One region of the Noviherbaspirillum sp. FW303-A3 genome, then DNA from elsewhere that is predicted to be linked to it. Evidence: riboswitches for the same ligand, from Rfam matches in the RefSeq annotation. Region 1 holds a riboswitch; the other holds the start of a gene.
What was found. Region 1 has a riboswitch for cyclic di-GMP ahead of AC3WOY_RS15490 (hypothetical protein). Riboswitches for the same ligand answer to the same signal wherever they lie in the genome.
Positions count from the first base shown of each region.

Region 2: it holds a riboswitch for cyclic di-GMP, as region 1 does, so the genes downstream of both, AC3WOY_RS11490 (lytic transglycosylase domain-containing protein) here and AC3WOY_RS15490 (hypothetical protein) in region 1, are expected to answer to the same signal.

Region 1 is NZ_JBYTAZ010000001.1:3,206,278-3,217,919, forward strand. Features, by position in the region: gene AC3WOY_RS15480 (hypothetical protein) at 1-281, shown strand, start outside; gene AC3WOY_RS15485 (acyl-CoA thioesterase) at 285-1,094, opposite strand; cyclic di-GMP riboswitch class I at 1,252-1,341, shown strand; gene AC3WOY_RS15490 (hypothetical protein) at 1,395-1,700, shown strand; gene AC3WOY_RS15495 (hypothetical protein) at 1,706-2,080, opposite strand; gene AC3WOY_RS15500 (hypothetical protein) at 2,089-2,283, opposite strand; gene AC3WOY_RS15505 (DUF4148 domain-containing protein) at 2,483-2,932, opposite strand; gene AC3WOY_RS15510 (winged helix-turn-helix transcriptional regulator) at 3,098-3,580, shown strand; gene AC3WOY_RS15515 (methyltransferase) at 3,650-4,780, shown strand; gene AC3WOY_RS15520 (GGDEF domain-containing response regulator) at 4,777-6,384, opposite strand; gene AC3WOY_RS15525 (aminoacyl-tRNA synthetase) at 6,511-6,903, shown strand; gene mdoH (glucans biosynthesis glucosyltransferase MdoH) at 6,851-9,424, opposite strand; gene AC3WOY_RS15535 (glucan biosynthesis protein G) at 9,397-10,923, opposite strand; gene AC3WOY_RS15540 (sensor histidine kinase) at 11,099-11,642, shown strand, end outside.
Region 2 is NZ_JBYTAZ010000001.1:2,350,207-2,361,848, forward strand. Features, by position in the region: gene AC3WOY_RS11470 (efflux transporter outer membrane subunit) at 1-128, opposite strand, end outside; gene AC3WOY_RS11475 (GNAT family N-acetyltransferase) at 284-571, opposite strand; gene AC3WOY_RS11480 (GNAT family N-acetyltransferase) at 662-1,564, opposite strand; gene AC3WOY_RS11485 (tetratricopeptide repeat protein) at 1,753-2,322, shown strand; gene AC3WOY_RS11490 (lytic transglycosylase domain-containing protein) at 2,292-2,996, opposite strand; cyclic di-GMP riboswitch class I at 3,213-3,297, opposite strand; gene AC3WOY_RS11495 (6-phosphofructokinase) at 3,497-4,597, shown strand; gene AC3WOY_RS11500 (thioredoxin family protein) at 4,599-4,925, shown strand; gene AC3WOY_RS11505 (metal-dependent hydrolase) at 4,979-6,205, shown strand; gene AC3WOY_RS11510 (SIR2 family NAD-dependent protein deacylase) at 6,191-7,027, opposite strand; gene AC3WOY_RS11515 (hypothetical protein) at 7,213-7,578, shown strand; gene AC3WOY_RS11520 (response regulator transcription factor) at 7,582-7,953, opposite strand; gene AC3WOY_RS11525 (ATP-binding response regulator) at 7,968-10,589, opposite strand; gene AC3WOY_RS11530 (secondary thiamine-phosphate synthase enzyme YjbQ) at 10,586-11,005, opposite strand; gene AC3WOY_RS11535 (6-phosphofructokinase) at 11,007-11,642, opposite strand, start outside.

The sequences.
Region 1 (11,642 bases):
CCGCTCTCCTCCTCATACCCGCTCTCGGCTGGGCCGAATGCGGATTCGTCAGCAACAGCAGTGAAATGATGATTGTGGTCAGCAAGAAGTCCGACAACAAATGCTTCAAGTCGGAAGAGTTCCGCAATGCTTTCCGTGACAGCCTCGTGGCGTCCGTCAAGACGATGGACGCCAACTCTCCGGTGATCACCCGTGCCGTCGCTCGCCACCCACGTCCGCCGGGACAGCCGATGCCCGTTCAGCAGGCGGAAATGTATTACGGCCAGACCGCCAAGCGCTGAAGACTATAACGACTGGTCCCGGTACCACACCATCTGGTGCGTGGTCGCCAGCAGGATGCCGTTCCTGGACCAGACCTTTCCCTCCTGGTCGTAATACCCGCCGTTGAAGGCGTTCGCCTTTGCCGTTGCAAAAGTGTGGTGTCCCTCTACCTTCTGCAGCGCCTCGCTGTCCGCATGGAAGTTGATCGTGAGCGTCACCGTCGAGATCGGCGTCGGACCGCCCTTGCGCACGAACAGGCGGGGAATGAAGGTGTCGCAATGCGCGGCGATGGACGGGAAGTCCAGCCCGCGCGGCGGCACGTCGCTGATCCAGCATTGCGTGTCGCTGTCGCTTCCTCCTGCGAGCGGATCACGGTTGACATAGCGCACGTCGTACATCTGGAGGAAAGGGACGTTGGCCGGCGATGCGTAGCGGTCGCGCTCTTCCGGCGCCGCGGCCGGAGGCATCGTTGATTCGGTGTCGGACCAGGCGTCGCGCCGCACCGCAAACACCGCGGTGCCGGTAATCGCCGGCTCGGCATCATCGCCTTGGCGGATTTCCATCTGCCAGTGCTGCGTCGACCGGCCGGTGCGCACCGGATGCACCCGAATGCGGAACCCGCCTTTCTGGAGCGGCCCCGCGAAGTTGACCGTCATGGCCAGTGGATCGCCCAGCCGGCGCGGGTGCGACAGGATCGCCTGCAGCAGCGTGGCGACCGTGGTGCCGCCGAACGGTGAGATCATGTTCCAGTAATGTTCGGACGTATGGCCGCGATACAGGTCGTCGCTTTCCGCCTCCAGGGCGAGCGCCTGGTCAAATGGGTGGGTTGTCATGGGCTTTCTTGTCTGATTGAGAAATGCGAACACTCGTGCTTTTCAATGGTAAACAAAATTGCCGGCCGGTGCAGGGTTTGCGGAAAATCAGCGGATTCTCAAAAAGTTGCCGTGCGGATACAAAAATTGCCGCTTGCTGCTATACTGGGTCTATCAATCCACCGCAGGGCAAACCGGTCGAAAGGCCGGGACGCAAAGCTTCCGACCTAACAGGGACATCGTCTCTCATGGTAGCGGGGCCGCCTTCTGAAGCGAAGTCAAGCTTCATGCTTTGGCATGCCTTGCCTTTTTGGAATGCCAATGCACAAACACCTCATTGCCATCCTGCTGCTTTTGCCTGCGATCGCGTTCGCCGAATGCGGCTTCACGCGCAGCGGCAATGCCATGACTATCGTGGTCGGCAAGGATGCCAAGTGCCTGTCTTCAGGTACGTTCCGCGAGGCGCTGAAGAGAGATATTGCCGATGCCCTGGAAGAGGATGAGGCGAGTGCTGTCGAGAAGAAGCGCGCCTTCGACGACCGTAACGCGCGCGGCAACAAACTGTGGGCGATTGCCGAGCGGCGGCACCAGGAAACAGGCGGCCGCTACTTCGGACAGAAGCGATAGCTCACTTACGCATATGCCGCATCTGCCGGCAGCTTTCCTGCGCGCATGGGCATGGCGACGTCCAGTCCATGCCGCAACTCCACCACCTGTACTTCAAGCGGATCAGGGGCGCCCGGCGCGAACAGGAGCCATTGCGCCCCGGCGCATGACTCGAGCAGGACCGCCGTGTCCAGCCGCTCCGACAGCATGTTCGCGGCATACTCCACCGGTACTTTGTCGTCGCATGGAATGCTGACCCCGACGGCAAATCCCTGTGCGTAGCGGACGACGAGCGGCTTGTCCCCGGCGTCAGGCGCAATGCCGAACGCTTCGGCAAGCGCCTCCTGCAGCATCGTGTCGGCAACCTGCTCCCGTACGAACAGGACGATCTCGGTGTCCATGCCCGGTCCTAGCCGGCCCTGCGATGCAAGCGCGAGAACAGCAGCGAACCGCCGATGGCAACCGGCACCAGTGGCAGCAACTGCAGCACCAGTTGGCGGTCAACCAGCCCGTTCCTGGTGAGGAACATGACCACTCCGGCCAGGATGAGGATCATCGGGAAGGCAAGGCCCTTGCTGCGTCCTTGTGTCGTGGATTCTTTCATGCCGATCTCCTTGTCAAGATGGCTCCACGATAATGCCGACCCCGGCACGCTGCCACGGCAATGCGACGAAATGCACGGATCGCGGAGCAAAGCGCATGTATGCGGGCACGGAGTGCGAAAAAAAGCCCGCACGGGACGGCGGGCCAAACCCATATTGGGCAGATATGGGTGAGACAGGCAGGCGGGCCGCAATGGCAGATCAGCTGCCGGACGAGGTGCCGGGGCGGACGGATTCCGCTGCGCGGATCGCTTCTTCACGCGATTTCCCGGTCGCGACATGGGTGTGCTCGACGAATTCGGACTGGTTGCCGACTTGCCCGTGGGCGTAGGCCTGTTCCAGCTCGGCGCGTACGTCGGCGCGGGATTTTCCGCCCGTCGTGCCGGTGTGTTCGACAAATTCCGCGTGCTGCGTCACCGACTGGCCTTGCGCATGGGCTCGATCGAGTTCGACGCGGACCTGGGCGCGCGGCGCTGTCGATGCGGTGGTGGCGTGCTCCACGAATTCGCTCTGGCGATTCAGTTCGCCGCGGGCGTAGGCTTGCTCGACTTGGGCGCGTACCTGCGCACGGGTAAGGACCGGATCCGCCGCAAACGCGCTGGCGGTGGTGGCGATCAGGGCAATGGCGATGCTGGACAGTTTGGCGTTCATTTGTATTCTCCAAAGAAATTAAAGGCGGCAAAACCGGTGCCGCAACCTGAAAACTTGTCACTACGCAAACCACTGCCCGGAACCGGCTAGTGACTTGCAAAATGCAAGCTACGGATTCATCATAAACCAGTGACTTTTATTTTGCAAGTAAGTACAATGAAAATCATGGACAAGCCCGACAAACCCGAAAAGTACTGCGCACCGCTGACCTGCCCGATCGTCCGTTCCGTGAAGCTGATCGGCGACGAATGGGTGCTGCTCGTGCTGCGCGCGCTGTTCCGTGGCGCGCATCGCTTCGACGAATTGCAGAAGCAGACCGGCGCGGCGACCAACATCCTGACCAACCGCCTTGGCAGGCTGGTCGAGGGGGGGCTCGTCGCAAAGAGTCCCTACCAAGAGCGGCCGGTGCGATTCAAGTACGAGTTGTCGCCTGCCGGCGTCGCCCTGTTCCCCGTCGTGCTGGAACTGATGCGATGGGGGGACGAATGGTTGCCGCGGGAAGATGCGCCGCCGGTCCGGCTGCTGCATACCGAGTGCGGCAAGCTTTCCCGGCCGGGCCAGCAATGTTCGGAATGCGGCAAGCCGATGACCGCGGGGAATGTGCGCGTGGTGGAAGGCGAAGACAACCCGGCGTTAAAGACCGCGTGAGATAGAATGCGCCATCCCCGGACGCGCGGCATGCGCGGCCGGTTTCTTGCATCCAACCCATTCCCTACGATGAGCGCATACCCTGTCATTCACTGGAGCGAGGCAGGCCAGGAACGCTCCGCCCGCTGGCGCTCCGAAGCCGCCGTTCCGCCGCCCAAACGCGTTGCCATCGCCGATGATCGAACCACGGCCGATGCCGCCTACCGCATGGCGTGCGAAGGCACGGCCCTGTTGTGGCGCGGCGATTTCCAGAATGCGCGGCAGTTGCTGCAGGCACTGGCGCGACGCACCGACCGCAAACCGAAAACCGGCAAGGCCGCGCCGGCCACCCCCGCCGAGGCATTCCATCTGCATCGCAAGGCGCAGGCGCAGCGCGCCCGCATCCTCGGCATGGTGCTGCTGCCTTTCGATGCCGGCCATGTTGTTCCGCTGCGGCGCGCGCCCGACGTGCAGCAGGCGTGCGAAGAAGCCTACGGCCCGGCGCATGAACCCTACGTGGCCTCGCTGCGCGAGCTGCAGGGGCTGGTCGGCGCGCACGAATGGCGCAAGAAGGGCGTCGACATTCCCGCGCTCGGCGCGAAGATCCATCCCTGGTACGGCGTGTTCTCGCCGGTGCGTGGCGAATATGTCGACCTGGTGGCGAAGGCGCCGCTGCCGTCGATGGCGCTGGCATTCGATATCGGTATGGGAACGGGCGTGCTTTCCGCCGTGCTGGCGAAAAGGGGCGTGGAGCGCGTTGTCGCGACCGACCAGGATCCCCGGGCGCTGGCCTGTGCACGAGAAAATATCGACCGTCTTGGTCTCTCGGCGCAGGTGGAACTGGTCACAGCAGACCTGTTCCCGCAGGGGCGGGCGCCGCTTGTCGTCTGCAATCCGCCCTGGTTGCCGGCACGGCCGAGTTCCCCCATCGAATACGCGGTCTACGACCCCGACAGCCGGATGCTGCGCGGCTTCCTCGATGGACTGGCGGCGCATCTTGCGCCGGGCGGCGAGGGATGGCTGATTCTTTCCGACTTTGCCGAACATCTCGGGTTGCGCACGCGCGACGAGTTGCAGGGCTGGATCGACAAGGCGGGATTGAAGGTGATCGGGAAGCTGGATGCTCGGCCGAGGCATCCGAAGGCCGCCGACGCAAGCGATCCACTGCATGCCGCACGATCTGCGGAAGTGACTTCGCTCTGGCGGCTGGTCGCAGCCTAATCTGCCGTCTCGACGCGATTGCGCCCCAGGCGCTTCGCTTGCAGCAACGCCTGGTCGGCCGCCTCGGTCAGGCCGGGGGCAGTGTGGTGGATGCTCGGGAAGGCCGCAACACCGGCACTGAAGGTCGCGTGCAGGGCGCCCTCTGGATGCGCATGCGGCAGTGCCGAGAAGTCGCGGCGGATGCGGTCGATGACCGGCATGGCGCGTGCCAGGTCTACGCCGGGCAGCGCGATGATGAATTCCTCTCCGCCATAGCGCCCGATCAAATCCACCGAGCGCAGTCGCCCCTTGAGCAGCCACGCCAGGCCCCGGATCACCTGATCGCCGACCGGGTGGCCGTAGGTGTCGTTGATCGATTTGAAATGATCGATGTCGATCATCGCCACGGTGAGCGCACCCTGTGTTTCGGTTTCCCGCACCATCGCTTGCAGGCGCGATTTGGCCGACGTGTGGTTGAGCAGGCCGGTCAGGCCGTCGAGGCGTGTCGAGCGCCGCGTTTCGCGGAAGCGTTCGATCCGCGTCTTGACCACCGCCGCCAGCAATACCGGGTTGAAGGGCTTCACCAGGAACTGGTCGCCGCCGAGCCGCAGCGCCTCCACCTGCATGCCGACATCCGATTCGCCGGACAGGTAGACGATGGGCAGCGCGCTGTAGGCGGCCATCTGCCGCAGCACGCGCGTCGCTTCCACGCCGTTGAAGCGCGGCATGTGCATGTCCATCAGCACGAGGTCGGGCTTGTACGATTCGAGCGCTTCGAGCAGCCTGGCCGGATCGTTGATCGCATGGCAGTCGATGTCGTGCTGCGCGAGCGTGCGCTGGATCAGCGCCACCGCGACGCGGGAATCCTCGACCACCAGCACGCGGTATTGTTCCTGCTCGTTGCTTTGCACGAGGTCGAGCACGCAATTGAGCACCATGGCGGGCTGGTCTTCGGCGGGAATGGTGACGTCGATGCCGGCGCGCATGAGTTCGACGATCGGCTCGATCGCCGATTGCACGCCGAGATAGAACAGCTGGCTCGCCGGACAGCTCTTGCGGATGGCGGCGATGCAATCGAACTGCACTTCACCCGGTTCGTCGGCGGCGGGAATGAACAGCACCGCCAGCGGCATGTCTTCGGGAAGGCGCAGCGCATCCCAGTCGAGCGCAAAGATCTTGAAGCCGAAGAACTTGAGCTGGCGGGTCAGCGCATCGGCCATCTCGCGCTTTTCGGGCGCGGTCACCATCCAGATCGCACGCGGCTTGATCCAGTCGATATCCGCCGTGGAAGGCGGTTCGTCCGAGCGCCGGCCGGCGGCGGAAGGGCGCGAGCTCGCCACGGCACCGAGCAACGTATCGACCTGGCGCTGCAAGGACTGGATGTCCTGTTGCGGGACAGGGTGCGTTTCCTGGTCTCCCAGCTTCGCCAGCGCCGCGTTCTCGAGTCCCTCGCACAAGCGCACCAGGCCGGGCAGGCGCAGGCGGTTGAAGTATTCGGTCAGGCTGTTGACGGCCACCGCAAATTCGATGAACTGTTCGAACCGTCCTTCGGCGACGTAACGCTCCCAGCGCGTGCGCAGCACGTAGATGCGGTCTTCGACGGGATCGGGAGAAAGCGTGTTCATGGTGGGAACAGATTATCCGGGATCGTTGTCATAAAGGAAAGCTCAACCCGGGTTGTCGTACCGCAGCCCGGTGCTATTCTTAATCATATCCGGAACGATAGGTTGCCGAGGGGAAATTCCATGCGCATGAGCGATGAAGAATATTTCCGCAGCTGTGTGGCCAAGGAGCGCCACCTGGCGCAGCTGCTCGGACATGAAGTGGAGGAGTACTGCGAGAATGCGGGCACACTCTGGATCAACACCGAGCCGGTGCCGCAATGGACGAGGGACTGGAATGCCTGCGGCGCGCTGCTGACCCAGTACGGCATTCCGCTGAGCTTTCACAAGGAGGCGGGAGAATCCCGCTGCAGTTCGGTCAAGTCAGGGCCGGTGATCGTCCACTTCGCCGATCATCCTAACCGCGAACGCGCCGTCATGTATGCGATCGTCAAGGCGGTGATCCACCTGCTCGAGCACGACAAGAGCTTCAAGGACCTGCACCACCCGCTGCACCTGCCCGGCATGCATCATCATCACTGATCCAGCGTTGCGGCAATCCGGAAGAGGACCAGACGCGCAGGTGCAGCTGCGACAGGGAGTACGGGTCGTCGAGCAGCGCGTTCTTCTGCGCATTGCCGAGGATCGCCGGTCCGCCGCGCACGAGCGCGGGCGTCACCGCAATCGATGCATCCGCGCGCGAGCGCGGCCTGCCAGCTGCGCATGCAAGCGCATTGAGCACGGGATCGACGGCAGCGCGGGAAAAATCGGCAGCCGCTTCCGCTTCCGCATGATGCGCCGCGGTTGCCTTCAGTTCCGCCGGAGGCGCCAGTTCTTCCGGTATCGCGAACAGCTTCGCCTTCCGCAAACGCCTTCCCAGCGAGACCCGGCTCGACAGCACCGAGAGCGGCCCTGACAACGCCAGTCCGCCTGCGATCGGCAGCAGCCAGGGCAGGAAGGAGGGATTGAGCAGGTAGACGCCTGCCGCCCACGCCACCCCGAGCGCCATGTGCCATCCGTGCTTGGCCAGGGCTTCGCGCCAGCCGGTTTCGGAATCGCCGCGCGGCGGCGACTTCCAGTGGATTTCCCAGCCAAGGAAGGCGGCAGCGACAAACCAGGTGTGGAACAGCATGCGCACCGGCGCCAGCAGCATGGAGAACAGCACTTCCAGCAGCATGCCGCCCAGCACGCGCAGCTTGCCGCCGAACTGCTGCGCACCGTGCGCCCAGACCAGCAGCACGCTCAGCAGTTTGGGCAGGAACAGCAGGGTCGCGGTCGCGGAGAACAGCGCGATCGCCTTGTCCGGATGCCATTGCGGCCAGATGGGAAACAACTGGCGCGGCTGCGTGAAGTATTGCGGTTCGGTCAGCGCGTGCATGGCCAGCATGCCGGTCGAGAGCGCGAGGAACAGGCACCACAGCGGCGCGGACAGGTAGGCCATGACACCGGTCACGAAGACGGCGCGATGGACGGGATGCATGCCGCGCGCGGTGAACAGGCGGAAGTTCATGAGGTTGCCATGGCACCAGCGGCGGTCGCGCTTGAGCTCGTCGAGGAGATTGGGCGGCATTTCTTCGTAGCTGCCCTCCAGGTCGTAGGCAATCCACACCGCCCAGCCGGCACGCCGCATCAGCGCCGCTTCGACGAAGTCGTGCGACAGGATGTCGCCGGCCAGCGATCCGCGGCCGGGCAGGGGAGCAAGCGCGCAATGGTGCATGAAGGGCGCAACGCGGATGATCGCGTTATGGCCCCAGTAATGCGATTCGCCCAGTTGCCAGTAGTGCAGGCCGGCGGTGAACAGCGGGCCGTAGACGCGCGTGGCGAATTGCTGGATGCGCGCATACAGGGTTTCGCGTCCCGCTGCGACCGGTGCGGTCTGGATGATGCCGGCACCCGGGTTCGCTTCCATCAGACGCACCAGGCGCGTGATGCAGGTCCCGCTCATCACGCTGTCGGCGTCGAGCACGATCATGTAGCGGTAGTTTTTTCCCCAGCGCCGGCAGAAGTCGTCGATGTTGCCGCTCTTGCGTTTCACGCGGCGCTTGCGGTGACGGTAGAAGATGCGGCCGAAGCCGTCCACTGCGCGGCACAGCGAGGCCCAGGCGGACAGCTCCGCCGCGCGCACGTCGCTGTCGCTGCTGTCGCTCAACACGAAGAAATCGAAATGCGCGAGATCGCCGCTGCGCGCCATGGATTCATAGGTGGCACGCAAGCCTGCCATGACGCGCGGTACGTCTTCATTGCAGATCGGCATGACGATTGCCGTGCGCGCCTTGTCGGGGATGGGCGCCGCGTCGTCCACCTTCCGCGCGATGCCATACCGGTCCCTGCCGCGCAGCAGGACGAGGAATCCCGCCATTGCCGTCCAGAATCCCGCAGATACCCAGCAGAACAGGATGGCGAACAGCGCGAGCAGCAGCATTTCCAGTTTGGCCTCGCCCTGGTACGGCAATACCTTGCCCATGAACCACGTGGCTACCGCTGTCTGCGACAGCATCAGCGCAAGCAGGATGATGCGGCGGACATTACCGAGGTAGCGCCAGTGTCCGCGCGGATCGGGACCATCGATGCCGTCGTCCGGATCGGGCAGCGGCATGTCCGCCGGCCACGGTTTGCGGTGTGCATCGTCGTCGCGGCGCTCCTGCCATTCGTTGCGCCGGCGCATGCGCTTTTCTGACCAGCGAAGGATGGGATTGAGTTCCCCCCACGGATGCGGCGCCATCGGTGCGCGATTGAGGGGCGGCGTGAATTGCATGCGGACATGCCTGCGCCGTTCGATGTCGAGGCGGCGGACGTTGCCTGCAGGTTGCGGTTCGGTGCTGCGGCGGTCGAACGCCAGTTGCAGTCTCCGCGTGATCGAACCGAAAGCCGGGTTGCCGCGGTCGGCCAGTCTTCCGGCAAGGGCATGATGCAAGCCCGTCATCGGTTCCTCGGCATGGGCCGCCATGCGCAGTTCGATCTCGCGCCGTTGCGCTTCGGTCAGCGGCAACCGGTCGAGGTAGTCGCCGGCAGGCGCGTCGGACGACGATCTTTGTCTTACTCCGGGGGAAGGATATAGCTCCACGTTTCCGATAAGGTGTTGTTGTTGCTGTTGAGGTAACCGCGCAACTCCACCGGTTTCTTTTCGTCGGTGCGGCGCAGCCGGACAGTCATGCGCCATCCGCCCGTCGCATCGTTGCGGATGGTATTCGTCTCCATGATCTTCCCGTTGGCGTCGGCGCTGACCACCGCATCGACCTTGTCGCCGGCCGCGAGTTTCTTCAGCGCCGGCCCTTCGAAATCGACCGACAGCGCAATGCTGTCGTCCGGCTTTTTCACCCAGCCATGACCGCGGCGCGTCTGCACCGTCCATGACGAGGGCGGACGCTTTTCCGCATCCTTCTGCCACAGCAACCGGTATTCGACATCGAAAGGCTCGCCGGGGCGCGGCGGGTTGTCGGGTACCCAGAAGGCAACGATGTTGTCGTTGGTTTCGTCCGGCGTCGGGATCTGGATCAGCTCCACCCGTCCGGCACCCCACTGCCCCTTCGGCTCAACCCAGGCGCTGGGGCGCATTTCATAACGCGCTTCGAGGTCTTCGTAACTGTTGAACTGGCGATCCCGTTGCATCAATCCGAATCCCGCCGGATTGTTCAGCGCATACGAGGTCATCAGCAACCGCCTGGGGTTCACCAATGGACGCCAGATCCACTCGCCGGTTCCCGACTGGATCGCCAAACCGTCGGAATCGTGTACTTCCGGACGGTAATCCTCGATCGGCGCGCGCTGGTTCTCGCCGAAGAAATACATGCTGGTGAGCGGCGCGATGCCCAGTTTGGACACGTTTTCGCGCAGGTAGAGTTGCGCCTTCACATCCACCGCGGTATCGACGCCCGGCCGCAGCGTGAAGCGATAGGCGCCCGCCACGCGCGGCGAATTGAGCAGGGCGTAGATGGTGAGTTCCTTCGATATGGAGGAGGGGCGTTCCACCCAGAACTCAGTGAACTGGGGGAATTCCTCGCCTGAACTCAACGCCGTGTCCACGGCCAGCCCGCGTGCCGAGAGCCCATACAACTGGCCCTTGCCCACCGCGCGGAAATAGCTCGCGCCGAGGAAGACCAGCACCTCATCCTTGTACTTCGTCGTGTTCACCGGATAGTGCACGCGGAAGCCGGCGAAACCGAGGCCGGCCAGGTCCCTGGGCTGGAGGTCGTTGGCGCCGTAATGGAAGGACTTCGGATCGAAGCGGATCTCCTGCACGTTCCTGCCCACGATTTCGTGTACTTTCACCGGCGTATCGAAGGTCCGTCCCTGGTGGAAAAAGGCGAGTTCGAACGGCAGCTTCGCATTGCGCCACCAGGACCGGGAAGGGTCGAAACGGATATCCCGGTACTGGTCGTAATCGAGGTTCGCCAGTGCTTTCGAGACATTCTTTTCCGGTTTCGCATAAGAGGTCGCGGCCAGGCGCCGGGCCTTTGAAGCGACATCTTCAAAGTTGAAAGCATGCGCATGCACTGTAGTGAGCAAGGACGCCAGCGCGATTGCACGGGCGGTGTTGATCCAGGTCATCGGATTCGCAGACATTTTCCTCTTTGCCGTATGGTCATGCGCGTATGTTGCAGGGCATCGCTGTTACCGCTTTGAGCATGGGCAATCATTGGTGAATTCGCTGCGGTTGCTTAGCTGAAAGGCGACGATGCACGCATGGAAACGGCGGTACAATGGCCGCTGCTTTCCCCATGGCCAGCCTTGCAGGGACATGATGAGACTGCCGACCTTCATCATCGACAATATCGATCGGATCATCACCGAGTGGAAACACGCGGCCCTTCCTGCCATGCTGCCGCTTGAGGGCCAGGCAAAGCAGATCCTGATGGCTGTCGCTGCCGACATCGAGTCCGGCGCCGGCCAGTCCACCTCTTCCTCCGCCGTCACCATAAGAACCGTGCTGCGTGCGACGCCGGACTTCGACGTCCAGCAGGTCGGCGAAGCACTGCGTTTGCTGCGTGCAGTGGTTCCTTCCATGTGGAATCCGGAGGATGGACATGCCTTCGACGAGTGGCGGCGTTTCCATGATGCGGTCGACTTCGCTGTCAGCGAGGCGATTGCGCAATATGCAATCCAGGTGGAACGCACACGCTCCCTGTTCCTGGGCATGCTCGGCCACGACCTGCGCACGCCGCTGACCGCCATCGACATGACATGCCAATACCTTGCGAGCGACGATGCGCCGCCCGAGCACAAGCTGGAGGCTGTCGCCCGCGTAAACCGCTGTGCCCGAACCATGGAAGGCATGATCCGGG
Region 2 (11,642 bases), 860 kb from region 1:
CCGTGCGGCAGCGGCGCGTGCCACTGTTGCGGCGCGACGGTTGCAAGGGGGACCGGCTGCTGCTGCGTGGCGCAGGCGCCGAGCAGCATGGACAGGCCAACGGTGACGAGCTTTTGACGTTTGTTCATGTTTCTTTTTCTTGTTGCATTCTGCGATGACGCGCGTGGCAGGAGTCTGGAGGTCGTCCTGGTTCAGGAAAAAGTAGCCCGGCTAAAAAACGGGCGGGACAATACAGGCCGTGCACGGCGCCGTCATCCCGCTTCGAATGACGTGGGGAGAGAAGCTAGCCTGCCTTGACCGATGCGCCGTACTCCGGATGACGGCTCAGGTAACCTGCGATGAATTCGCAGCGGGCAACGATCTTCCGTCCGACCGCGACGGCATCGTCCAGCGCGAGCTTCGCAAGTTTCGAACCATAGCCCTTTCCTTCGTGTCCGTCGCCAACTTCAGTATGAGTGAACACGACAGCGTCGCCGTCGAGCCTGTATTCGGCAATGCCGACGATTTCACCTTTATCGAGCAGTTCGTAACGCTGTTGCTCGCTGTTGTTTCTCAGGGTTGCACCACTCATGATTCTCCCTTGTCCAGTTTGCGCCGGCATGCCTGCCGGAACTTGTCCGTCATTGCGCAAACATTGTAGTGCAAGGCCGGCAAATCCGATTCAGCGTCCGCGCAAGCTTTTTGCCGCGCGCCACGCTGCCAGCAGCTTTCCAGCCATGCGCCATGGAAGGCTGTGGTCGCGGGCGGCGTGATGCAGGACCCAGCGGTTCGCGGCCAGGGTGCAGCCCTTGCATGCCGTCTCGAAGGCGGTGCCGGCATGGCGGACCAGCGCGCCCGGGGAGCGATACAGCGCCAGATGATGGAAGGCCTGGAACTCGCCGAGCAGCGCCGTCTTGTAGTCGTACCAGCTATGGCCGAGGTGGAACCGCTCCGCTCCCGTCTCGATCGCATGGCATGCCGCGAGATAGCAGCACAGCGTGCCGAGCCGATACGTATCGAACTCGGCGGCATGGGCGTTCAGCCGGGAAATGCAATTCTTTCCGAAGCGATACATGATCGTGCCGCCGCACATCCGGCCGTCGACGGTTGCGGCCAGCACTGCGCCGGACTGCCGGACGAGGGCGACGATGCGCCGTGTCTCTTCTTCATCGATGGCGAAGGCCATGCCTTTGGCCGCGATCCGCAGCCGGCTCAGTTCGATGATCTGACGGATGAGGCATTCGCCGGCTTCACCGCCTTCAAGAACGGCATGCCGGAATGTGGGGAAATCGCGCTCCAGCCGGTTGCGGTGGCGCTTCAGGTTCTTGCGGGTGGCCGGACCGAGCCGCGCAAGGTATTCCTGCGGCGTGGCCGGCAGCGCGACGATGAAGTCCTCGGCGCAGAAGGCTTGCTGATGCACCAACGGGATGTGCGATGCCGCCGTTTGCACGGCATGGAATTCGATGACGTCCGCAAGGGCCGACTGCGAAAACATGTGGCGCGCAAAACGGACCACTTCGTTTTCATGCACGGCGATTGCGGCCGGGGCCGCCACCGCAGGGAATGGCTTCGCGTCGAAAGGCACCGCGTTTTCAGGACGTTAGACGGACCGAGGTACCGCCGGAAAGGCTGCGAGCGCATCACCGGGAGGTAAGTTCCCGCCGATCCATGGCGCGTGATTTTGTTCCACCGCAACCGCACGCATGTTGGCCTCCAAAGACAATCCGGGATCGCTACCCTGTTTCGCTCAGCCACCTTGCCACGGATAAAGAAATGTCCCTGTCGTCCCCATCCACGAACATTGCCCTTCAGCAGGCCATTACCCATCATCTGCGCGGCCGGTTGAAGGAAGCGGAGCAGTTATACCGCGTGGTCCTCAAGATCCATCCCGGCCACGCCGATGCCGGCCGCAACATGCTGGCCGCGATGTTCATGAGCAGGCGTTATGCCGACATGGAAAATGCGGCGCTGGAACTGGTGAAGGATGCGCCCCGCTTCGGCATCGCATGGAAGGGGATGGGACTGGCGCAACTGATGCAGGGCAAGGACGCGGTGCATGCCTTCCGCATGGCGGCGAAGCATCTGCCCGACGACGCGGAATCGCACGAAAACCTCGGACTGGCGCTCAAGCGCGCGGGTCGGCCGGATGAGGCGGAAGATTGCTTCAGGCGGGCGATCAAGTTCAATCCAGTCTCCGCAAGCGCCCACGTCAATCTCGGCAACCTCTTGAAGGAAACAGGACGCCAGACGGAGGCCGAAGCGGCATATCGCCAGGCACTCGCATTGCAACCTGACCTTGCCGATGCGCTGCCTCAGGGTTCGTCGCCGGATGTCGCCGCGTAGAACTTCCTCACGTCCCGCACATAGCGCCGCGTCTCGTTGAAAGGCGGCACGCCATTGTATTTGCGCACGTTGCCGGGGCCGGAGTTGTAGGCGGCAAGCACCTCGTCGAACGTCGCATGGGTACGCATCAGGTACTTCAGGTAGGCGGTGCCGGCGTGGATATTCGTCTGCGGATCGTACAGCGAATGCGCGTTGACGATACCGACGAACTTCGCCGTTCCCGGGGTGACCTGCATCAGCCCGCGCGCATTCCTCTTCGAGCGTGCCTTCGGGTTGTACCCGGACTCCTTCTGGATGACCGCATGGATCAGGCTGGACGGCACGCCGTGCCGCAGCGATGCATTGACGACCATGTGATGGTAAGGCTTGGCATCGCAGGAATGGCAGGTGGCATTGTCGACGATATCCTGGATCGATTCGCTGTAATCCGGCATGGGCAGCAGCGGCCGCGGCGATGCGCCGCGCGCCGCCTTGCGGAAGGATCGCGGTTCGATACCGAACGTCCCCCACTCGGCGAGCACGTCCTGCGCCCGCACGCGTTTCTTGCGCGCCGACTCTTGCGCGGCCTGGGCCGCAACGGCCTGCTGTTCGCTTTCTTCCACCGAGACCGGTGCGAGGGGAAAGGGTCCTGCACATGCGGCAAGCAATGCCGCGAAAAAGAGGGCGATCAACATGTTCACCGCCCTTGCTGTCACTGCCGCACGCGCTGCTGTGGAATCGGTAGCGTTCCACCGCACGGATGCATCGTTGCTGCACATGGTTCCTCCGCTCGCGGCACGCAGATGTGCCGCATGGCCTGGCATGCATTCGCGACGATCTCAAGCAACGGAGAGATGTTGCGGGAGTGAAGAGAGCTGGAGGGCGGCAGGATGCGAGCGGAACGGTATCCACTCGGCAGCCCTGCTGTCATAGACGTGTGCCCTTAGACCAGAAGCTTTGCGTCCCCGCCTTTCGACGGGTTTGCCCTTATCGGAATGTTTGCTGCCGGAACCAGCATACGCCAATCGTTTCCCATTAGAAAACGACTGAAGCATCTTGATACAACTGCGAGGCAATTGCGCCACGAAACGATAGCGGCTTGACACGATCTACTGACACAACGGCAATGCGCCCGGGCCGGATTGACTTGGTGATGCCCGGGGGTGATACTAAATTGACATATCCAGGAGAAACTGTGGTCAAACGAATCGCCATCAATACCGGCGGGGGCGATGCGCCCGGCCTCAATGCTGTCATCCGTGCAACGGTGCTCGCCGCCATCAACCGCGGCTGGGAATGCTATGGCATCCGCGACGGCTTCAACGGCATCCTCAATCCGGATCGCTATGCCGACGGCGGCGTGTTCCGCCTGACGCGGGACGGCGTGCGCGGCATCGCGCACCTGGGCGGCACCATCCTCGGCACGACCAACAAGGGCAATCCCCTGCACTATCCGGTGAAGATGCCGGACGGCACGACGAAGGATACGGACCGGTCGGACGAGGTCCTGGCCTACTTCGCAAAGGAAAAACTCGATGCGCTGGTGGCCATCGGCGGCGACGGATCGCTGACGATCGCGCATGCGCTGCACAAGAAGGGCCTGACCGTGGTCGGCGTGCCCAAGACCATCGACAACGATCTCGACAAGACCTTCACCACCTTCGGCTTCGATACGGCCGTGGCGTTTGCCACCGATTGCCTGGACCGCCTGCACAGCACGGCGGAGAGTCACCAGCGCGTGATGGTGGTGGAGGTGATGGGGCGTTATGCGGGATGGATTGCCTTGCATGCCGGCATCTCCGGCGGCGCGCACAGTATCCTGATCCCGGAAATTCCGTTCGACATCGAGAAGGTCGCGGAGAAGGTCCGCTGGCGCGACGGGCTCGGCCGCATGTACTCGATAGTCGTCGTCGCCGAAGGCGCGGCGCCGCTGGAAGGCGGACGGGAAGTCGCCGAAGCAGCCGGCACCGGACATGCCGAGCGCCTGGGCGGCATCGGCGAGCGCGTTGCCAAGGCCTTGCAGGAGCGCACCGGCAAGGATGCGCGCGTGGTGGTGCTCGGCCACCTGCTGCGCGGCGGCAGCCCGACCTCCTTCGACCGGCTAGCGGCGCTGCGCTTCGGCGCGGCAGCCGTGCGCGCGCTGGAACAGGACATGTCGGGCGTGATGGTGTCGCTGGCTTTCCCGAACGTGGAATACGTCGCGCTGGAAGAGGTCGCCGGCCGCATGAAGGGCGTGCCGCTCGACAGCGATACGCTGCAGACGGCGCGCGACATCGGCATCTGCTTTGGTGATTAGCATGGGACTCAACACCAGTTACGCCGAGCAGGAACCGGCACGCAGCGAGGTCGATGCGCTTGCCGGCCCGACCGTCGTCGAATTCGGCGCACCCTGGTGCGGCTTCTGCATCGGCGCGCAGCCGCTGATCGAACAGGCATTCGAGGGACATGACGCGGTCCGGCATATCAAGATCGAGGATGGTCCCGGACAGCGGCTCGGCCGCTCGTACCGTATCAAGCTGTGGCCGACGCTGGTCTTCCTGAAGGATGGCGTCGAAGTCGCGCGCCTCGTGCGTCCTGCAGATGCCGGCGCGATCCGGCAAGCACTTGCGCAGCTCGACGGCTAGTGCGATTGCGCTGTTCCCGGAGGCGGAGCACGGGAGCCGTGTAAGATTGTCCGATGGATAACCTGAGTCATTCGGTCGCCGGCCTGGCAGTCGGCGAACTGCTGCACCGCAGCCTGCCGCAGGAGGACGATCCGGGCATGCAGCGCCTGCGCCGCCGCCTGTTGCTGTTCACTGCCTGGGCAGCAAGCAACTTTCCCGACATTGATCTCGTGCTGACGCCGGTGCTGCCGGCGCCGCTCGGCTACCTGATGCACCACCGGGGCCATACGCACACGCTGCTGTATGCGATTCCGCAGGCACTGCTGTTGTGGGGCCTGGTCCTCCTCCTGTGGCCCAATGCCCGCCGCCTGATGGAAGCCAGTGCCGTTGCGCGCAAGGGCTTCTTCGCGGCCCTGTCGATCGGGCTCGCGCTGCACCTGTCGATGGACTTCCTCAATTCGTACGGCCTCCATCCGTTCCACCCGTTCGACTCGCGCTGGTTTTACGGCGACATGGTGTTCATCCTCGAGCCGTTCTTCTGGATCGTGTTTGGCGTACCGCTGGCGATGATGGCGCCTCCAGCATTGCGCATCCTGTTCCTTGTGGCGCTGGCTGCTGCACCGGCATACTTCGCGGGGAAGGGCTTCCTCCATTGGAGCTCGCTCGCGGGGCTGGCCGTCGTTGCCATCATCACCGGAGTCCTTCAGCATCGTGCCGGCACGGCCGGCAGGCGGGGCCTGGCAACGGCATTCGCACTCGGCGCAGCCTTTATCGCCACGCAAGGAATGGCGTCCTGGAACGCCGGACGCCTCGTGGCCGAAACACTGCAGCACAGGGATCGCGCGAACCGTGTTCTCGACGTCGCGCTGACGCCCTTCCCCACCAATCCCCTTTGCTGGACCTTCGTGTCCGTCGAGAGCGATCCGCAGGCGGGCAAGTATGCGTTGCGGCGCGGCGTGCTGAGCCTGTCGCCCGGCGTGCTGCCGCTCGACCGTTGTCCCGCCAGCCGGTGGGGCGATGTGCTTCCGCCGGAGGCGACAACGTCGATTGCCTTCTACTCGGGAGAGGTCGCCGACCTGTACACGCTGCGGGCGCTGAAGGACGGCAATTGCCACTTCGAAACCTGGCTGCGTTTTTCCCGTACGCCGTCGGTGGGAGCGACCGCAGCGACGGACCTGCGCTACGGCCCCGCCTGGAAGGAAAACTTCACCACGATGGACTTCGAATCCTTCAGGAAGCTGGATTGCCCGCGCTACGTGCCGCGCTGGCGTTTCCCGCGATCCGACCTACTTGGCCCATGAGGGCAGCCAGCGCAGGAACCATGGCACCGGCCTGCCTTCCGCCTGCATGCGGGCGATGGCGTCCCTGGCGAGAACGGGCAGCACCGTGCGGGCGCCGCCGAACAATTGCCATTGCGCGTAGTGCAGGTTCTCGCACCATTCGGGATTGATGACGCAGATCGGGACGCCGGCGCGATGCGCGGTTTCGACCACGGCCGCGCCGGGATACATTTCCGCCGGCGTGCCGACCACTAGCACCAGGCCAGCCGAGCGGGCCCCGTACTCGGCCCGCTCGACGGCGGCTTTGTCCGGCATTTCCCCCATCCAGACGATGGACGGGCGCAACTGGCCTCCGCAATTCGGGCAAGGCTCGCGCAATGCATCCGCGCCGGTCGCAAGGCCGGTCCAGCGGCACTGCAGGCATTTGAGCTCGTCGAAGCGGCCGTGCAGGTGGACCACTTCGGCGCAGCCTGCTTCCTCCAGCAGCACGTCCACGTTCTGCGTCACATGCGTGACGTCCCAGTGCCGCTCGAGGGCACGCAGTGCCGCGTGCCCTTCATGCGGCCTTGCCGCCAGCAACCGGTGCGCCTGTTCGACGTACCACTCGACGGCAAAAGCGGGATCGCGCGCATAGCCGGTCGGTGTCGCCACGCGCTCGAGCAGGTCCCCCGTCCAGAGATGCTCCCCGGCGCCCCGGTAAGTAGGCAGTCCGGAGTCGGCAGACATCCCTGCGCCGCTATACACAAATATGCGGGTGGCATGCGCAAACTGTTCAAGCAACTTGCGGTAACCGGCCGGTTCAAGGCCGAAGGTTGCAGTGGGAGCGGTGCTGGGCGTTCTCATGGGCGCGGATGTGTTTCCCAATTATCGCGTTGATCCACGGCATGCGCCATAGACATGCGCATTTGACTTGCTCCGGCCTCCTGGTTGCGCTTGCACAAAACACAACAAACCCATGACAGCAGAATGGATATGCAGCACAGCAGTCCTGTTTTCCCTCTTGGATGCAGACGTGGAGGAAGATGGCTATGCGACATTCGCCGCGGCATCATCTGCTGGCCGCCATGGCGCTGGCGGGCACATTCATCCTGTCCGGATGTGCCGCGCCGCCGGAAGCCGGCGTACGCGAGGATGGTCCGATGCAGAAGACCAATCCCCGCAAGCACCGCGAGCACGTCATGCAGGCCGCATGGCGCGGCCAGCCTTATCAATTCCTGCTGGAAAAATTCGGCCCGCCGAGGGGCGTCATGGCACATCCGGGCCTGCGATCCGACCGGGGAGAAATCGTCCTCTATGGGGTGCGCGACGCCAGCTCCAACTGTATCGATGCCTTTACCGTCGTCGCGCCGGGCAGCAGTCACGATCGCATCGTGATGGACTACTTCTGTCGTTAACGCTCATTTCCGCCCTTCGCAGTGCGCGTGAGCAAACGCAAGAAGCTGCTCGATCTTCACTGGCTTTTTCAGAACTTCGCAGCCATACCGCTCCCTGACGTCGCTCACGTCCGCGATGGCGGACACGACCACGACAGCGATGTCGGCCGGTCCGCGCCGGTTGCGCAGCGCTTCCAGGAATTGCCAGCCGTCCATCACCGGCATCATGAGGTCCAGCAGGATGAGGCAGGGCTTGCCTGTTTTCTCCAGCGCCAGCAGCCCCTCGCTGCCGTTGGCAGCAGAGGCCACCTCGAAACCTTCCAGTTCGAGCAGGTCGCGCAGGGTTTCCCGCAGGTCGGGTTCGTCCTCGATGATCAGTATCCGGTCACATGCCATGTCTGTTCGTCCGGTCAGGAAGCCTGCTGCCCGCCGCTGGGCATGCGCACGCGGAAGGTGCTGCCCGCGCCGGATGCCGAGTGCACGTCAACGGTGCCGCCGAGGGTCTCCACGATCTGCTTGACCAGGGCCAGCCCAAGCCCGACGCCCGGTATGCTTTTGCGCTGCACCGGCTCGACCTGCTCGAACGGCAGGAAGATGCGTGGCAGGTCTGCCTCCGGAATGCCGATGCCTGTGTCATGGACTTCGAATACATGGAAGCCGGCACTGGCGCCCACGCGAATCGTCACCTCGCCTTCCTTCGTAAACTTCAGTGCGTTGGCGACAAGGTTGCCGAGCACCACCCGCAGCAGGCGCATGTCGCTCACCAGCGGCTGCAGCCCGGAAGGCGGCGGCTCGAGGACGAGTTGCACGCCTTCCGGTACGGTGTCCGCCATTGCTTCCGCCACCTCGCTCGTCAGCGCGGCGGCATCCACACTTTCCATCCGGGCGGAAATCCTGCCGCTTTCGACACGCGTATATTCCAGCAATCCCTCAATCAGGGTGGACAGCTGTTTCGTGGCGCGGGTCAGCCGCGCGATGCGCGCGGCGACGGCTTCCGGCGGCTGTCCCTCTCGGTGGAGATCGAGCAGCTGGACATTCATGTAGATGGATGACAGCGGCGTGCGCATCTCATGGGAAATGGCAGCCAGGAAATGGCTTTTTACCTGGCTCGCTCGTTCAGCCTGCTCGCGCGCCACTTCAGTGGTGTCCAGCGCCGTATGCAACTGCCTGTGCTTGACCGCCAGCGCATTCGCCAGTTCCTCGACATTGTCCGACATGCTGGACAGCTCGGTGCGCAGGGTGTCGCCTGCCCGTTTCATCGCGAGCAGGTTGCCAGCCCTGGCGAGCAGCTCCTGCGGCAGGAAGGGTTTGGTCAGGTAGTCCTGCGCGCCGTTGCGCAGGAGATTGACCCGCAGGTCGTCATCCGCTTTCGCGGTCAGCAGGAGTACCGGCGTGTGGTCCAGCTCGGAATAGGTGCGCATGGTGTGCACAAGCTGGTCGCCGCTCATTCTCGGCATCATGATGTCGGTGACAACCAGATCGGGCCGCAACGCCAGTGCGCGCTGCAGGCCCTCCTGTCCATCATGCGCGGTGACGACATTGCATGCGCCGGAAAGACAGCGCGCGATGAATCCGCTCATTTCCCGGTTGTCCTCGACCACCAGCACCGTCGGCAGTCCGGGGATGGCTGCCAGGACATTTTCTGCTGCGGCGGACACAGGAGACCGTTCGAGCAGGGCAATATCGAGCACGGTCTGCGCGCCCGTCGCGGGCGCCTGCGGCATCTCATCGACGTGGATGCCGGCGCCTGCGAATAAAGGAAGCTCCGCGACAAAGCGTGCGCCGCCGCCAAGCGCGCTTTCGACCCTGACGCGGCCGCGGTGAAGTTCCACGACATCCTTGACGATCGCCAGCCCGAGGCCGGACCCGCCAGTCCTGCCAGTCCTGCGTGTTGCGCTGTCATCGGCCTGGCGGAAACGTTCGAATATCGTCTCGCGCTGGTCCGCGCGCACGCCGGGGCCGCTGTCTTCGACCGCCACCGTAAACGTACTCGTTCCCGGCCGCAGTTCGAGCCGGATCTCGCCATTCTTCGATGTGAACTTGAACGCATTCGCAAGCAGGTTGACGACCACGCGCTCGATCATCTCGGGGTCTGCCTCCACCGGCAGTTCGGCAGGCGCGTCGACCCGCTGCCGGATGTTCCGCTGCCCGGCGGCGACGTCGAACTGCGACATGATGTGCCGGCACTGCCCGGCCATGTCGAAACGCGCATAGCGGATTTCCATCCGCCCCGCTTCCAGCCTCGCCACATCCAGCAGGTCGTTCACCTGCTTGAGCAGGACCTTGCCGTTGCCGCTGATGCTTTCCAGCTCGCGCCGCTGCGCCGGCGTCAGGTTGGCATCCTCCAGCATGCGTTCGGCGGGGCCGAGGATGAGCGCCAGCGGCGTACGCAGTTCATGCGACACGTTCGCGAAGAAGCGCGTCTTGAGTTCGTCGAGCTCCTTCACTTTCCTGTACAGTGCTTCCAGCTCGGCATGCGCGCTTTCGAGACGCACGCGCCGCTCTTCCGACAGGCGCGCGGTATGGACTACCTCTTCCACCTGCGGACGCACGAAGACGAGGCCGATGGCGGTCGCGACGGATGCGGCAGCCGTCGCCGCCTTCACCAGCCCATCCGCCAGATAATCCGGATTCCATACCGTCCAGACGCCCATGAAGTGCGTCATGCCGCACAATCCGATGAACAGGCCGAACGCAATGAACACCGGGCTGAACGGCAACCGTATCGTCCTGACCAGGATATACAGCAACAGCGAAATGCTCAGGTAGGCGATCCCGATCAATATGTCGGACAGCACATGCAGCCACAGCAAGCTTGGAATCCACAGGTAGCAATGCCCGTGGGGCATGAAGGCTTCGCTTCGTTCAAGAATTTCGCGTATCCACGAAGGCATTCCATTCTCCATCGCATACGTCGGCATCGCTTCGATGCCGGAGGAAGAAAGCAGGAAACCTTGCGCGGCGGACAGAGCCGGCGCTTTCCTGCGAGCAGTTGGCGGGGCGCAACGCTGGGCCGCGGGAATGGCGGTCACTCTCCAATGATCTTTACCAGCACGCGCTTGTCGCGCATGCCATCGAACTCACCGTAGAAGATTTGTTCCCATGGACCGAAATCGAGGCGGCCCTCGGTGACCGCCACGACCACTTCGCGCCCCATCATCTGTCGCTTGATGTGGGCGTCGGCATTGTCTTCTCCGGTGTCATTGTGCCGGTACTGCCGGATCGGCTCATGCGGCACGAGCCTCTCCAGCCAGGCATCGAAGTCCTGATGCAGCCCCGGTTCGTCGTCGTTGATGAAGACGGAGGCCGAGATGTGCATTGCGTTGACCAGCACCATCCCTTCGCGGACGCCGCTGGCGTGCAACGCCTCCTCGACCTGCGGGGTGATGTTGATGAAGGCGCGGCGCGTACGCGTCCTGAACCAGAGTTCCTTGCGGTGGCTCTTCATGTCAGCCGCGGTTCATGCGTTTGGGAACGGGGTTGGAACGCAGGCGGAAGGCATCCGGCATCTTCGACCCGAGCAGCGGCCGCAGGTACAGGCGGAAGGCATCGGTGATGTCGGTGCCGGACGGCGCGATGAACTCGTCCTCCAGCGTGCGCGTCTTGCCGGCGACCGCTTCCAGTTCCAGCAACTCGTAATCGACGGAGTAGAAGCCGGTGCGCTTGATCGCCACCGAGCCGTCGCGGTCGCCCCACATCGCAAACTGCACCGCCTTTTCGCCGACCTCGCGCGCTTCGCGCTGGTCGACGTCGGATACGCAGCCGATGAAGGAGCGCTGCAGGTAGCCGAAGGTGTCGCCGCGCACGCGCTTGATCTTGAGCCTGGACTTGATCTCCTCGCACAGCAGGTCGGCCAGCGCGCCGGTGCCCGACAGCTGCACGTTGCCGTGGTCGTCGCGCTCCACGTCCTTCGCCAGCAGGGTCGCAATGGGCGCGCCCGACGCGTCGTGGACACCCTCCGAGACGGCAATGACGCAGCGGCCGAATCGCTCATAGGTTGCCTTCACGTCGGCAAGGAACTTGTCGACCGTGAACGTACGCTCAGGCAAGTAGATCAGGTGAGGGCCGTCGTCGGGGAATTTTTT